DNA from 2 places in the Mangrovibacter sp. MFB070 genome. Region 2 is predicted to be linked to the other one. Evidence: predicted binding sites of a transcription regulator. Region 2 holds the regulator's gene; the other holds the start of a gene.
What was found. Region 2 encodes LexA, which represses DNA repair genes until DNA is damaged. Its sites were predicted from a motif close to TNCTGTATGTACATACAGNA; they were not measured.

Region 1 (8,055 bases), on a different contig from region 2:
GCCAGACACCCTGAGCATAGGCCTGCACAAAGTTGGCGGTATTGGGTTCGCTGCCATCGGTTATCACCTGAATGGGCGCCGTATCTCCATGACGGGCCATTTGCGCCGCAAAGTTGACCGGAATGGTAATGATGCCGCGTATTTTCCCGGCCTGCATCAGGTCAACCAAATACTGGCGGTTATCGCTGATTGTCGGGGCAATGAAAGGCGAAGCACTGACCGTGTGAGCAAAAGAGAGTGCTTCCTCACTTTGCTGGTCCAGTAATACACCCACATGCAACCGGCTGGAATCCAGGTTAATGCCATAGCCGAAGATAAACAGCAGCATCAGCGGGATAACCACCGCAATCAGCCAGCTACTCGGGTCGCGAATAATCTGGCGGGTTTCTTTAATGCACAGCGCCCTGACTCGATGCCAGGCAAGGATGCTATTGGCGGCCATTGTCATGCTCCTTATCCCACTGGTGAATCAGTTGAATAAATGCCTGCTCCATGGTTGGGTCGGCCATTTCGTCGTTGGCCGCGCTGGCTTTAAGTGAGTCCGGGGAACCACTGGCAATTAACTTCCCGCGGTAAACCAGCCCAATACGGTCGCAATATTCGGCTTCATCCATAAAGTGGGTTGTGACCATCACGGTGACACCCCGCTCCACCATACTGTTAATGTGCAACCAGAATTCGCGGCGGGTGAGGGGGTCAACGCCCGATGTCGGCTCATCAAGAAACAGAATATCCGGCTCATGCATTAATGAGCAGGCCAGTGCCAGGCGTTGTTTAAACCCTAATGGCAGGGCATCAGTTGCCTGGTGTGCTACGGCCTGTAAGTTAAAGGCATCGGTCATGCGCTGGATCTTTTCCTGCTGACGTGCGCCGCGTAAACCGTAGATCCCGGCAAAAAAACGCAGGTTCTGGGTAACCGTCAGGTTGCCATACAATGAGAATTTCTGTGCCATATAACCCAGGTGCTGGCGGGCTTTCCCTGAACTGGTTTTTAAATCCATATTCAGCACCAGTGCCTGGCCATCGGTGGGTACCAGCAACCCACACATCATTTTAAATGTTGTGGATTTCCCGGCACCATTTGGCCCCAACAGGCCGAAGATTTCGCCACGCCTGACCGCGAAGTCAACATGGTCAGTTGCTGCAAAATCCCCAAATTTCTTGGTCAGGTTACGGGCTTCAATCACGGTTTCCCCTTTGCTGCCCTCAACCTGATGCAAAATGGCACCAAGAGGGGATTCCCGGGTTTTGGTTCCGCCTAACAAGTCAATAAAGGCGTCTTCAAAGCGTGGCTGGGTTTCCCGAAAACAGTTTTCGGGTAACGACAGGCTGGTTGCAAGCTCGGGAATAGCGGATGGGGAATTAACAATCAGGCGAACCGAGTGGCCCTGAATCATTCCGTCGCTCACACAGGGCTGGCGCAGAGCATGCTGAAGCAGTGGGCGGTTTTTCCCTTCCGGGCTGGTAACCAGCCAGGTGCGCCCGGCAATTTGCTGTGTCAGTGCGTCTGGTGCGCCCTGGTACAGGCGCTCGCCTTCATTCATCAACAACACTTCCCGGCACTGTTCCGCTTCATCCAGGTAGGACGTGCTCCATAAAATCAGCATGCCGTCACTGGCCAGTTCATGCACCATGCGCCACAATTCCCGCCGTGAGATAGGGTCAACACCCACTCCGGGTTCATCCAGTAACAGCACACTGGGCTGGCCGACCAGGGTGCAGGCTAACCCCAGCTTTTGCTTCATCCCGCCCGACAATTTCCCGGCCAGGCGTTTGGTAAACGGCCCCAGGTCGGTAAATTCCAGAAGCTGGTTAAATACTTGCTGGCGCAGTTTGCCACGGACACTGCGCAAATCGGCGTACAGGTTCAGGTTTTCCATCACCGTTAAATCTTCGTACAGGCCAAATTTCTGTGGCATATAACCCAGCATGCTGTGCAGTTGCGTATCGTCGCGAATGGGGTCAAGGCCCAGTACTTCAATCTTGCCTTCGCTCGGTGTCAGTAACCCGGCCAGCATACGCATTAATGTTGTTTTACCGGCACCATCGGGCCCAACAAGGCCAGTGACAGCGCCCGCTGTAATTTCCGTATTCAGGCTGGCAACGGCGGGGCGGTCGAGCCCGCGAAAATGTTTGACGACATTCTCCAGCCTGATTGTCGCCGCCTGGCTCATTACTGCTCTCCTTCAAACCGAATGGTTACTGGCATGCCCTGGCGTAGCGTATCGTCGGGGTGGGTGACAATGATACGCAGGCGGTAAACCAGGTCAGTTCGCAGGTCCGGCGTTTCGACGGTTTTCGGGGTAAATTCGGCCGTGGGTGAAACAAAACCAATTTTACCTTTCCACGGATTCCCAGGGCGACCATCGATATAAATCAGCACATTACGCCCGGGCACTGCCTGGCCGAGATTTTTTTCGTCTACATAAGCGCGCACCCAAACCGGGCGGGTTAATGACAATGTCAGCACCGTACTGCCAGCACTTAACATCGTGCCAGGTTCTACCGCGCGTGTCAGCAGCGTGCCACTTGACGGAGCGGTAAGGGTGGTATCGTGTAAATCCAGTTGCGCCTGGGCAAGGGCTGCCTGGGCTTGCTCCAGGCTGGCTTTGGCTTCAGCAATTTCCTGCGGGCGGTTACCCGCTTTGTACTGGCTGAGTTTATCTTTGGCGGCTTTCAGGTTGGCCTGAGCCTGAACACTCGCCGAGCGGGCATTGGCTAAATCATCGGCGGAATTTACCCGTTGTTGCCATAACGCCTGCTGGCGCTGGTAGTAACGAGTGGCGTACTGGGCTGCTGCCTGGGCTTGTTTCACGGCGGCGGCGGCCTGGGCGATTTCTTCACTACGGTAGCCGGCCATCACCAGGTCATATTTGGCCTGAGCGGCGTCTTCATTAGCCTGTGCCTGTGCCAGCGCAATGGTGTAAGGCTTTTTATCCAGCATACCGAGTGTTTCGCCTGCCGTGATTTTATCGCCTTCGTCCACATTCAGTTCTTCAAGGCGGCCTCCAACCCGGAAGCTCATGTTCACTGTTCGAATATCGACATTGCCGTAGAGTGTCAGTGTGTCATCCTGGTGTTGCTGGTACCACCAGACACCGGCACCAGCTACAATGAGAACTAATAAAATCACAGCTGCAATCAGTGGCTTGCGGTGTTTCATGCCAGCGTTCCTCAGTGTTGAGACAGTCCGTATAAAATAAAATCAATATGCGATGCGATAACGTTGCTAATCAGCCCAACTTTTTGATTATCGAATTGGGTCCAGCCCATGCGTAATAAAATGGTTTCGCGCCCAAGGCGGAACGCAAGGATCTCACCTAACAAGGCATGGGTATGCAAAATGGTTTCTGTATCCAGTGGATCCCGCCCACAGTAACAGGCGATTAATGCGCACAGGTGATCATGCATGGGGGCGATCACCTGGTCATGAATCAGGGTGTAAGCGGAAGTGGGGGAAAGCTGTTCGCGGGAAATAAATTTACTCAGGTTGAGGGTTTCATCTGAGGTCAGCAATTTGCACATATGGCCGCAGGCCAGGTGAATTAACTCGCGCACTGCCGTTTTGTCTGGTTGTTCCCGGGAAAGTAGCTGTACCGCGGAAGCAACATGTGGCTGGAAATTATGGCTGATAAAATCTGCTATCCATTGCGCGCAGGCCATATACAGTTCTTCTTTTGAACCAAAATAGTAAGTAATGGCAGCTATATTTTGGTCGGCCTGTGTTGCAATATCTCGTGTGGTTGCATGCAAACCAAACTCACCAAACTGCGCTATAGCGGCAGTAATTAATTGGTTTTTAGCGAGTTCACCCCGAGAGGTGACGGGCGTATTCATCGTATTCATCACCAGAGCAAGTAAAAGTTAATCAATCGTTTGATTAAGTTTATGCCAGCTTTTGGTATATGGCTACTGGCAGCGTATTATTTTGCAGAAATTTCTGTTCGCGGGAATTTATGCAGCGCGACGGAAAAGCTGTTACACTCCGCCGCTTCATGACACTGTGGTTGTGTCGCTGTTGTTTGGTTAAGGGGTTCCCTTGCCACTAAAACGACGATCCCTGGAACTACGCCGTAAACTGCGGGCAGGGTGAGTGAGGAGTTGTTATGTCTTTTGAATCACTCGGGTTAAATCCGGCAATTTTACAGGCAGTAGCTGAACAGGGTTATAGCGAGCCAACCCCAATTCAACAACAGGCGATTCCGGCAGTGCTTGCCGGGCGCGATTTAATGGCCAGCGCACAGACCGGGACCGGGAAAACCGCCGGGTTTACTTTGCCATTGTTGCAGAAATTGTCTCAGTCTCCGCATGCGGTCAGTGGCAAACGCCCTGTTCGTGCTCTGATTCTGACGCCTACCCGCGAGCTTGCTGCACAGGTTTGGGAAAATGTGCGTGCCTACAGCAGCCACCTGAAACTGCGTTCACTGGTGGTGTATGGCGGTGTCAGCATCAACCCACAAATGATGAAGCTGCGTGGTGGCGTAGATATTCTGGTCGCCACTCCTGGCCGCTTGCTGGATCTGGTGCACCAAAATGCAGTCAGCCTGGATAAAGTAGAAGTACTGGTGCTGGATGAAGCAGACCGCATGCTGGATATGGGCTTTATCCATGATATTCGCCGTGTGCTGGCAAAATTACCGGCAAAACGCCAGAACTTGCTGTTTTCCGCAACCTTCTCTGATGACATTAAACACCTGGCTTCCGGGTTACTTAAAAACCCGGAAGTGATTGAAGTTGCACGCCGTAATGCGCCTTCAGAACAGGTGACACAATATGTGCACCTGGTTGATAAAAAGCGTAAGCGTGAATTGTTGTCTCACCTGATTGGTAAAGATAACTGGCAGCAGGTACTGATCTTCACCCGCACAAAATACGGTGCCAACCACCTTGCGGAGCAACTGAACAAAGACGGCATCAGCGCTGCGGCTATTCATGGTAATAAAAGCCAGGGAGCCCGTACCCGTGCGCTGGCCGATTTTAAATCCGGCGCGATTCGTGCGCTGGTGGCTACAGACATTGCTGCACGTGGTATTGATATTGAATCACTGCCTTATGTGGTTAACTATGAGTTGCCAAATGTGCCGGAAGACTATGTTCACCGTATTGGCCGTACCGGGCGCGCGGCAGCAACCGGGCAGGCGGTGTCACTGGTGTGTGTAGACGAGCACAAACTGTTAAAAGACATTGAGCGCTTACTTAAACGCCCAATACCGCGCATGGCGATTGACGGCTATGAGCCAGACCCGTCCATCAAAGCGGAACCAGTGGAAGACCGCCAGTCGCGTGGCCGCCGTGGTGGTGGCCAGGGCCGTGGTAGCCGCCCTTCAGCCGGGGCTCCGGCGAAGAAACGCACCCCGCGCCCAGAAAACCGTGGTGCCCGGCCTGAAAATGCCAGCGGCAAACCTGAAAACCGCCCGGCAAAACCCCGCCGCTCGCGTGCTCCCCGAAAAGAGAATGGCAGTAATGGCCAGTAATGGCCTGCGTGGCTGGTAAAACTGCCTGCCACTGCGGTTAACCCCCGGTCTGTTAGCCGTTCCCGGCAATTCTGGTTCACAGAATTGCCGGCTCTCTTCCAGTAAACCAATTTGCCCCAAAAAGCAGTTCAGCCAGCCACGAAAAAATGCCACAATAGTGGTTGTTTATACAGTACAGGAACTGCAATGGCCTTATCCGCGGCACAAAAGGCGCAAATTGCCGCATGGTACAAAGCGCTGCAACAACAAATCCCTGATTTTATCCCTCGCCCTCCTCAGCGGCATATGATTGCCGAGGTGGCAAAAAACCTGGCGGGTGACAGCGGCCGGCATTTGGTTATTGAAGCGCCAACGGGCGTAGGTAAAACGCTCTCCTACCTGATTCCGGGGATTGCCCTTGCCCGGGATGAAAAAAAAACGCTGGTGGTCAGTACTGCGAACGTCGCGTTGCAGGATCAGATCTACAGTAAAGATCTCCCTCTTCTGAGCAAGATAATCCCTGAATTGCGTTATACAGCCGCTTTTGGCCGTGGGCGCTATGTTTGCCCACGTAACCTGGAAGCCCTCGCCAGCGATAACAGCAGCCAGGGGGATCTGTTAGCGTTTCTTGATGATGACCTCACGCCGAAAAATAAAGCAGAACAACAGCGCTGTGCGGCATTAAAGAAAGACCTCGACAGCTACAGTTGGGATGGTCTGCGTGACCACACAGATAAAGTTATTGATGACGGGTTATGGGCGCGCCTGAGCACAGACCGCGCCAGTTGCCTTGGCAGCAACTGCCATTGGTACCGTGAGTGCCCTTTCTTTGTGGCCCGCCGTGAAATTCGTGAAGCTGAAGTGGTGGTGGCGAACCATGCTCTGGTGCTGGCGGCAATGGAGAGTGAATCCGTGTTACCGGAGCCAGATAATTTGCTACTGGTACTGGATGAAGGCCACCATATACCAGAGGTTGCCCGTGATGCACTGGAAATGAGTGCGGAAATCACGCCTGGCTGGAGCCGCCTGCAGCTGGATCTGTTTTGCAAACTGGTCAGCACCTGCCTGGAGCAGTTCCGCCCTAAAACGGTTCCTCCGCTGGCAACACCCGAGCGCCTGGCAAACCATTGTGAAGAAATCACTGAACATCTTGCGGGCCTGGTTGCACAATTTGATTTAGCGCTGCCAGCCACAGAAGAAGGTGATTACCGTTTCCCCATGGGGGTTTTGCCCGAAGATATCATGGCCCATTGTGAGCGCCTGGCAAAACTGACCGATGCACTGCGTGGCCTTGCAGAATCATTCCTGAATGATTTAAGTGAACGCACCGGGCAGCATGATATTGTGCGGTTGCACCGCCTGATTCTGCAAACTAACCGGGCTTTTGGCCACTTTGAGGCGCAGAGTAAATTGTGGCGGCTGGCGGCAATGGAAAAAGCCTCCGGAGCACCGGTATCAAAATGGTTTACCCGTACTTTTCAGGATGGCCAGGCTCACCTGTTCTTCCACTGTGTTGGCATTCGTGTCAGCGACCAGTTGGAACGCCTGTTGTGGCGGCAAATTCCCCATATTGTAGTGACTTCAGCCACATTACGTTCCCTGAACAGTTATACCCGCATTCAGGAGCTCACCGGGCTGCATGAAAAACGGGGGGATACCTTCGTTACTCTGGATTCCCCCTTTAACCATGTAGACCAGGGGCGCATTGTTATTCCCCAAATGCAAACCGACCCTCAGCCAGCAACAGAGCGCCAGCATATTGCCGAGATGGCGGCGTTTTTCCGTGAGCAACTCAAGGCAGGCAAGCACAAAGGGATGCTGGTGTTATTTGCCAGTGGCCGTGCAATGAATATTTTTCTTGAAGAAGTGCAGGATCTGCGTCTGGTGTTACTGGTGCAGGGCGACCAGCCCCGTTACCGGCTGGTTGAGCTTCACCGTAAGCGTGTAAGCCAGGGGGAAACCAGTGTGCTGGTTGGGTTGCAGTCTTTTGCCGAAGGCCTGGATTTGAAAGGTGAACTGTTAAGCCAGGTCCATATCCATAAAATTGCATTTCCCCCGGTAGACAGCCCGGTGGTGATTACCGAAGGGGAGTGGCTGAAAAGCCTGAAACGCTACCCGTTCGATGTACAAAGCCTGCCCGGAGCCTCTTTCACACTGATTCAGCAAGTGGGCCGCCTGATACGTAGCCACAGTTGTTGGGGGGAAGTGGTGATTTATGACCGGCGCTTATTGACAAAAAACTATGGTAAAAGGCTGCTGGATGCGTTACCTGTATTTCCTATCAGCCAGCCTGAGCTACCAGCAGTCCCATGTTCTGCAAAACCGGGCAAACCGGAAAAAAAACGCAGGCGCTCACCTCGCCAGGCTCGGGAAAAACAAGGCAGAGAGTAAAGTATGGATTACCGTAAAGTTATCAAAGAAATTGGCCGGGGTAAAAATCATGCCCGGGATCTGGACTGCGAAACTGCTCAGGCACTATATGCCAGCATGTTACGCGGAGACGTTCCTGAACTGGAACTGGGCGGGGTATTAATTGCTTTGCGTGTCAAAGGGGAAGGCGAAAGCGAAATGCAGGGCTTTTACCAGGCCACGCGCACGCATA
Region 2 (8,055 bases):
CCCTTCTGTAATCGAGGTCATAACAATGAAAAAAAGTCTCATTGCCCTTTGCCTGAGCGCAGGGTTGCTCGCCACTGTTCCCGCAATCTCTTTCGCTGAAGTTGACCTGGTGCCGCAAAATCTCGCCGGAGCGCCTACTTTTAGTGCTCAGTCACTCCAGCGGTTAACCTGGCAGCCATTAAATTCCGGGCAGAATGTAGAAGTTAAGCTGGCAACACAGGGCCAGCAACTCAGTAACCCGGGCATTACCGGGCCAGTGGCCGCATACAGCGTGCCTGCCAATATTGGCGAACTCTCAATTACCCTGACCAGTGAAGTGGCACAGAACCGGGTATTCGCCCCGAATGTGCTGGTACTGGACCAAAATATGAACCCGTCAGCCTGGTTCCCGGCGAACTTCTTCACTTACCAACAACCTGGTGTGATGGCTGCCGACCGGCTGGAAGGCACCCTGAAACTGACGCCTGCGTTAGGGCAGCAGAAAATTTACTTACTGGTCTTTACGACTCCGCAGGATGTACAACGTACCACCACATTGATTGCTCCGGCCAAGGCTTACGCCAAAGGCGCGGGTAATGCCATTCCGGATATTCCGGACCCGGTAGCGCAGCACGCTACAGAGGGTACGCTCAAACTGAAAGTGAAAACCTCTTCCGGAGCCAGCATCCTGGTTGGGCCTATCTTTGGTTCTTCAGCCAGCACCCCAACGGTCACCGTCGGAAATACTGCCACAGCTGTTGCGCCTGTCGCGCCTGTTGCGGCACCAGCTCCGGCACTGAAAGCGGAGCCCATGCTGAATGACACTGAAGCCTACTTTAACCAGGCCATTAAGCAGGCCGTGGCGAAAGGTGATGTAGATAAAGCGTTGAAATTACTTGATGAGGCGGAGCGTCTTGGATCCACCAGCGCACGTAAAACCTTTATCAGTAGTGTAAAAGGCAAGGGGTAATCACCCCACATTGCTGATCTTGTAAGCCTTGGTGCGCGTCTGCGCACCTTTTTTCCACCGGCAGGCTTGTCTGTGGTCGTTGTTTTTTTGTTACATGGCTGTTGGTTTCTGCTATTTTCCTGCCACACCCTTTTCGTGTTCTGCGTTACAATGTCCACTGTTCTGTTCTGGAGACTGTTGGGCATGATGCACCCTGCTTTGGCGCAATTACGGGCGCTGTCTTTCTCCGACACCCTGCCGGATAACCTGTCAGCCTGGCTGCGTGACTGGCTGTTGTTGGAAGACTCAATGACAAAGCGTTTTGAACGCTGTTGCAGCAAGGTTAGTGTGACGCTGCTATCGGAAGGCTTTGTAACGCCGGAACAGGTGGGTGAAGACGCCGACTGGTTACCCCGTGAACCACAATACTGGTTACGGGAAATTATTTTGCTGGGCGATAGTACGCCCTGGCTGGTGGGGCGCACTGTGGTGCCGTTATCCACGCTGAACGGTCCGGAGCTGGCGTTACAGCGCCTGGGCACAACGCCGCTTGGCAGGTATTTGTTTACCTCATCAGCCCTTACACGCGATTTTATTCACCCGGGGCGCAGTGAAACCTTATGGGGGCGCCGTTCCCGCCTCCGTTTGTCGGGCAAACCATTATTACTGACCGAATTGTTTTTACCTGCATCACCGTTGTATCAAGAGGATGAAAAATGGAGTGGAGTCTGACGCAGAAGAATAAGCTGCTGGCATTTCACCGGCTCATGCGTACTGACAAACCGATTGGCGCGTTACTGTTACTCTGGCCTACCTTATGGGCGTTGTGGCTTGCGGCACCAGGCGTCCCGCCGGTAACTATTCTGCTGGTTTTCATTGCCGGTGTCTGGTTAATGCGCGCCGCGGGTTGTGTGGTGAATGACTTCGCCGACCGCAAATTTGACGGGCATGTCAAGCGCACTGCTCGCCGCCCATTGCCCAGTGGTGATGTAACAGTACGTGAAGCGATTACGTTATTTGGTGTGCTGGTATTACTGGCTTTCGTGCTGGTGCTTACCCTGAACACCATGACGATTCTGCTGTCTGTCGCCGGGCTGGCACTGGCCTGGGTATACCCGTTTATGAAACGCTACACCCATTTACCTCAGGTGGTATTAGGGGCTGCGTTTGGCTGGTCAATTCCTATGGCGTTTTCGGCCGTGAGTGAACAGTTGCCGCTCAGTTGCTGGTTACTGTTTTTAGCCAATATCCTTTGGGCTGTCGCTTATGACACGCAATATGCCATGGTAGACAGAGACGACGACCTGAAAATAGGCGTGAAATCCACCGCTATTCTGTTTGGGCGCTACGACAAACTGATTATTGGCATATTGCAGGTGGCGGTTCTCGCACTGTTAGTGCTGGTGGGCTGGCTTAATCACCTGAGCGGTGCGTTTTACTGGTCGCTGTTGCTTGCTGCGGGGCTGTTTTCATACCAGCAAAAACTCATTGCCGGGCGCGACCGGGATGCCTGTTTTAAAGCCTTTATGAATAACAACTATGTAGGGCTGGTATTATTTTTAGGGTTGTTTGTACATTATCTGCCGCCGTTATCCTGAGCGGCTATTATTGCGGGCATAAAAAATGGCGGGAATTCCCGCCATTTTTTTCGTACACACTCAACGGTTATTGCGCGGGTGCGTCTTCGCCTTGTGATGCAGCACTTTCAATCGTCAGGCGGATATCCGAAGTAATCAGCTCAGCCAGCAACTGGTAAACCTTCATGGTTTCTGTTGGCTCCGCATCACCGGTATCGCTGATATAGCCTTCATCACGCAGTGTCAGCACCAGAGAAGAGAACACCGCTTTGTCGAAGAACTCAGGGGCGTTGATACCGTGCAGTACAGACAAACGTTGTGCCACAGTACGGCTCTCTTTCTCCAGAGTCCCGCGGTTAATCGTCGGGTTGGCGCTCAACAGCCAGAAAGTGATTGCATAACGTTGAATCGTCTCGCGCACCCCGGCTGCAAGCAGCTGTAGAGTCCGGGAGCGTGCCGGGTTCAGGCGGAAACGGCCGCCGTCTTCCAGAATCAGGTTCTGCTGCACCAGCTCATTGAGCAGCGCATCCACTACAGAACCCAGTGCTTCTTTGTCCCAGTGCAGGAACAGCTCTGCTTTAAGCATTGGGAACAGTACTTCTACCCGGCTCAGCAGATCTTCGCGTGTGATATTACGGTGTTGCGTAATAATTGAGGCCAGTAAAGACGGCATCACCAGCATATGCACAATGTTATTGCGATAGTAGGTCATTAACACGGCCTGCTCACGGGGCAGAACGATAATATCGCCAATCGTGTCTTTTTCTACTTCGAACTTATTCATCTGCAATGCGTGGTCGATAAGCTCGCTGGCCGACAATGCAGGAACGGTAGCATCCGGTGAATAAGGCACATTGCGCAGCAGGCTCATGTAACATTCTAACTGCTCAGTCAGTTGCTCACGGGTAAGTGAACGCTGGCGAGAGGCCAGTAAAGCCGTGCAACACAGGTTCATGGCGTTAGCCGCACCAGCATTGTTAATGCGCACCATCAGTGTATGAGCAATTTCGTTCACGCTGGGGGTTAACCACGGCGGGCGTATCGCTTCGATGGGGTCTATCGCATCACGCCACTCCGGGACATGCTGATTCAGCCAGTTGGTCAGTGGAATTGGCTCGCCAAAGTTGACATACCCCTGGCCCAGGTTACGCAGCTTGCTCAGGCCGCGCATCATCTGGATAAGGCTCTCTTTCTCTTTAGTGGCGCCACGCAACTCTTTCGCGTAGGTGCCCACTTCCATGACATGTTCATAACCAATGTAAATCGGCACCAGCGTAATCGGGCGGGTACCGCCGCGCAGCATGGCCTGAATCGTCATAGACAGTGTGCCGGTTTTTGGGTCAAGCAGGCGGCCGGTGCGCGAACGCCCCCCTTCAACAAAATACTCCACCGAATACCCACGGCTGAATAATTCACCCAGGTATTCACGGAACACGGTTGAATAGAGCTTATTGCCTTTAAACGTACGGCGAATAAAGAAAGCACCCAGACGGCGGAAAATCGGCCCGGCGGGCCAGAAGTTCAGGTTAATGCCAGCTGCAATATGCGGCGGCACCAGCCCCTGGTGATACAGCACATAGGACAGCAGCAGGTAATCCATATGGCTGCGGTGGCAGGGAACATACACCAGTTCGTGGCCTTCATGGGCCAACTGGCGAACCCGCTCAGCGTTATGAACGTTAATGCCCTGATATAACCGGTTCCAGGTGAAGCCCAGCACGCGGTCAGTCATGCGGATGGCTTCATAGGAGAAGTTCGCGGCAATTTCTTCCATCAGAGCAACGGCATTTTGCTGTGCTTTTTCATGGGAGATTTTCTTGCTGCGCGCTTCATCTTCTACCGCTTTGGCGATAGCTTTTGAAGACAACAACTTATTGAACAGGTCCTGACGGGCAGGTAAGCGCGGGCCGACAGCCGCCAGACGCAGCCGGGCAAAGTGCATACGTGCAACCCGGGCCAGCTTCTGGGCGATAGTTTTGTCTGTGCCATGCTCTGTCGCCATCCAGCGCAGAGAGACGGGCGGCGAAAAACGCACGAAGCTGTCGCGGCCCAGCCATAGCACGGCAAAGAACTTCTGAATGCCGTTAAGCAGGCGCAGCGGCGGGTTTTCTTCGCCTTTTTCCCGGCCTGGTGAACGGCCAAACATCACTGATACTGGCACCATCTGGACATCCAGATTGGGGTTGCTGCGGTGCAGATCCAGGTAATCATGAAACAGCTTGATGGACTCTTCCTTCGGCGTGTAATAGGTAAATACACGCGGCCCGCCATGAATAAATACATAGCGTGGCAGGCAGGCACCGTCCACTTCAAGGGGTGTCAGCGGGTCTGGCAAATCGTGTGCCAGACATTGCGCCCGTAATGTCAGTAAGTCTGCCTTTGAATTGTAAGGCAGCACATACATAATAGGGCGAGAGGTATCTAAACCCAATTCGGCGCAAGGATCCGCCGGAATAGATTTGCTTTTTACCAGCATACTTAATGGTAAATTCAGCAATTTGTAGTAAATTCGTGGCCAACCGGACATAAACGTTGTAAAGCCTCTGGTTAAAAACGCAAATGCGTCGCAAGAATAACAGAAACCCGCCTGGATTTCTGAGGAAGTTGCCTGCGCGACGCTACAGGCATTGACGCCACTAAGCTAAAAAGGTTCCTTCATGGCAAGTAACACCACTGGACTCACCCGAATCATTAAAGCAGCCGGTTATTCCTGGAAAGGTATTCGTGCGGCATGGCGCAATGAAGCCGCATTTCGCCAGGAAGGAGTTGCTACTGTACTGGCTATCTTTATTGCCTGTTGGCTGGATGTCGGTGCCATTGCCCGCGTGTTGCTTATCGGCTCCGTCACTCTGGTTATGATAATCGAAATTCTCAACAGTGCTATTGAAGCCATTGTTGACCGGGTGGGAACAGATTTTCACGAACTCTCTGGCAGGGCTAAAGATATGGGGTCCGCTGCAGTGTTGTTCGCAATTATACTCGCCCTGTTTACCTGGGGAAGCGTGCTCTGGTCTCATTTTTTCTGAGTTTTTCCTGAAAAAACGCTTGATACCGTGTATTTCAGGCGCTGTCTGGTTACCTCTGGCTACTTTATGGGATAAGTCCCTGGTTTTTTGCTTAATTGTGGTTTCAAAATCACCATTAACTGTATATACTCACAGCATAACTGTATATACACCCAGGGGGCAGAAGGAATGAAAGCACTTACTACCAGACAGCAGGAGGTCTATGATCTCATCCGGGATCACATTAGCCAGACGGGGATGCCTCCAACCCGTGCGGAAATAGCGCAACGTCTGGGTTTTCGTTCGCCCAATGCGGCAGAGGAACACTTGAAAGCGCTGGCCCGCAAAGGGGTTATCGAAATCGTTTCTGGCGCTTCTCGTGGTATTCGTCTGCTCCTGGAAGAATCCAATGACGACGGCCTGCCGCTGGTTGGCCGGGTTGCTGCCGGTGAACCACTGCTGGCTCAGCAGCACATTGAAGGCCACTATCAGGTCGACCCTTCCCTGTTTAAACCACATGCGGATTTCTTACTGCGCGTTAGTGGTATGTCAATGAAAGATATCGGTATTATGGACGGCGATTTACTCGCAGTGCATAAAACGCAGGATGTGCGCAATGGCCAGGTCGTTGTGGCACGCATCGACGACGAAGTAACCGTTAAACGCCTGAAACAGCAAGGGAATACGGTTCAGTTACTCCCTGAAAATAACGAATTCAAACCCATTGTTGTCGATTTACGCGAGCAAAACTTTACCATCGAGGGCCTGGCTGTTGGCGTTATTCGCAACGGCGACTGGCTCTGACCGAATCCTTAATTTGCTATGCTTTTACAGCCGTGATGCAGCCAGCCTGTGTCACGGCTTTTTTGTGGGTGTTCACCCAAACTTTATCCGGGGTAAGTGATGCGATTTTTTTCCCGAACTGACCGGGCATTGTGGCGCCTGGCTATTCCCATGATAGTGTCCAACATCACCGTACCGTTATTGGGCCTGGTTGATACTGCGGTGATTGGGCACCTGGACAGCCCGGATTACCTTGGTGGCGTGGCTATTGGCGCAACAGCAACCAGTTTTCTGTTTATGCTGCTGCTGTTTTTACGGATGAGTACTACCGGGTTAACGGCCCAGGCTTATGGCGCAAGAGACGACGAGGGGTTGTTACGAGCCCTGATGCAGCCGTTATTGCTGGCACTGGTGGCGGGAGTCGCCATTGTGGTGTTTCGTGCGCCATTAATTCACTTCGCACTTACCGTGACGGGCGGCAGTGAAGCGGTATTGTCCCAGGCGCAGGCATTTTTATCGGTTCGCTGGCTGGGTGCCCCTGCTTCACTGGCTAACCTGGTGTTACTGGGCTGGTTGTTGGGTGTGCAGTATGCCCGTGCTCCGGTTATTCTGCTGGTGGTGGGTAATGTGCTGAATATCGCGCTGGATATCTGGCTGGTAATGGGGCTGGGTATGAACGTGAAAGGGGCTGCGCTGGCAACCACTCTCTCTGAGTATGTCACGCTGCTTCTGGGGTTGGTGATGGTCTGGCGGGTTCTGGTGCTGCGGGGCATTCCTCTGGCAGGCCTGAAAACGGCGTGGTTCGGTAATATTCGGCGTTTGATGGCGTTAAACCGTGACATCATGTTGCGTTCTTTACTGGTTCAGGGCTGCTTTGCTTCCATCACGGTGCTCGGCGCCAGGCTGGGCGGCGATATTGTGGCTGTAAATGCATTACTGATGACGTTACTGACCTTTACCGCTTACGCACTTGATGGTTTTGCTTATGCAGTAGAAGCCCATTCCGGCCAGGCTTTTGGGGCCCGCAGCAAAGGGCAGTTGCTGGCGGTATGGGGCGCTGCATGCCGCCAGGCTGGTGTGGTAGCTCTGGGGTTCTCTCTGGTTTATGCCCTTGCCGGGCCACAAATTATTGGCTTACTGACTTCGCTACCAGCATTACACCAGTTGGCAGATAAATACTTGTTCTGGCAGGTGCTGCTGCCGGTTGCCGGGGTGTGGTGTTATTTGTTGGACGGGATGTTTGTTGGTGCGACCCGGGGCGCAGAAATGCGTAACAGCATGGCGCTTTCAGCCGCAGGGTTTGCGGTGTGCCTGCTGACACTGCCTGGGTTTGGGAATCATGGGTTGTGGTTTTCTTTGGTGGTGTTTTTGGTGCTGCGCGGGGTGACGTTGGGGTGGTGCTGGCGGCGGTACTGGCGGGATGGCACGTGGTTTGAGGTGAAGTGAAGGGGAGCACTTGCAGTGTAGCTGGCTGTTTTCGTTCATTTTCAGTGGTGTAGTTGTTTCCGTTCACCTGAAGTGAGGTGGTTAATGTGGCTTCACAGCCTGTGAACGTGTTAAGGGGCCCGCCCCTTAACAATCCGGTTTTTCGCTGGCGACCGGTGCTGCGCACTGCGTTCACCTCCGGGCAGTCAGCCTGCGGCCGGCTCGACTCGGCATCCATGCCTCGGTTCGCCTTATTCCGCCGTCCGGGCGGAATAACCTTGTCTTCCTTTCTGCGGTTCACCGGTCTTACGCGAGCAGGCCTCGCTGCAAGTAGCGG

Region 1: the regulator LexA is predicted to act here: its motif matches at 5,630-5,649, upstream of dinG (ATP-dependent DNA helicase DinG).

Annotation. Positions count from the first base shown of each region.
Region 1 is NZ_JJMI01000025.1:24,679-32,733, reverse strand. It holds gene DT73_RS12280 (ABC transporter permease) at 1-442, opposite strand, end outside; gene DT73_RS12275 (ATP-binding cassette domain-containing protein) at 429-2,174, opposite strand; gene hlyD (secretion protein HlyD) at 2,174-3,163, opposite strand; gene cecR (transcriptional regulator CecR) at 3,175-3,846, opposite strand; gene rhlE (ATP-dependent RNA helicase RhlE) at 4,107-5,474, shown strand; gene dinG (ATP-dependent DNA helicase DinG) at 5,661-7,844, shown strand; gene ybiB (DNA-binding protein YbiB) at 7,848-8,055, shown strand, end outside.
Region 2 is NZ_JJMI01000003.1:39,229-47,283, forward strand. It holds gene malM (maltose operon protein MalM) at 20-949, shown strand; gene ubiC (chorismate lyase) at 1,133-1,660, shown strand; gene ubiA (4-hydroxybenzoate octaprenyltransferase) at 1,645-2,526, shown strand; gene plsB (glycerol-3-phosphate 1-O-acyltransferase PlsB) at 2,594-5,032, opposite strand; gene DT73_RS01675 (diacylglycerol kinase) at 5,163-5,531, shown strand; gene lexA (transcriptional repressor LexA) at 5,700-6,314, shown strand; gene dinF (MATE family efflux transporter DinF) at 6,414-7,739, shown strand.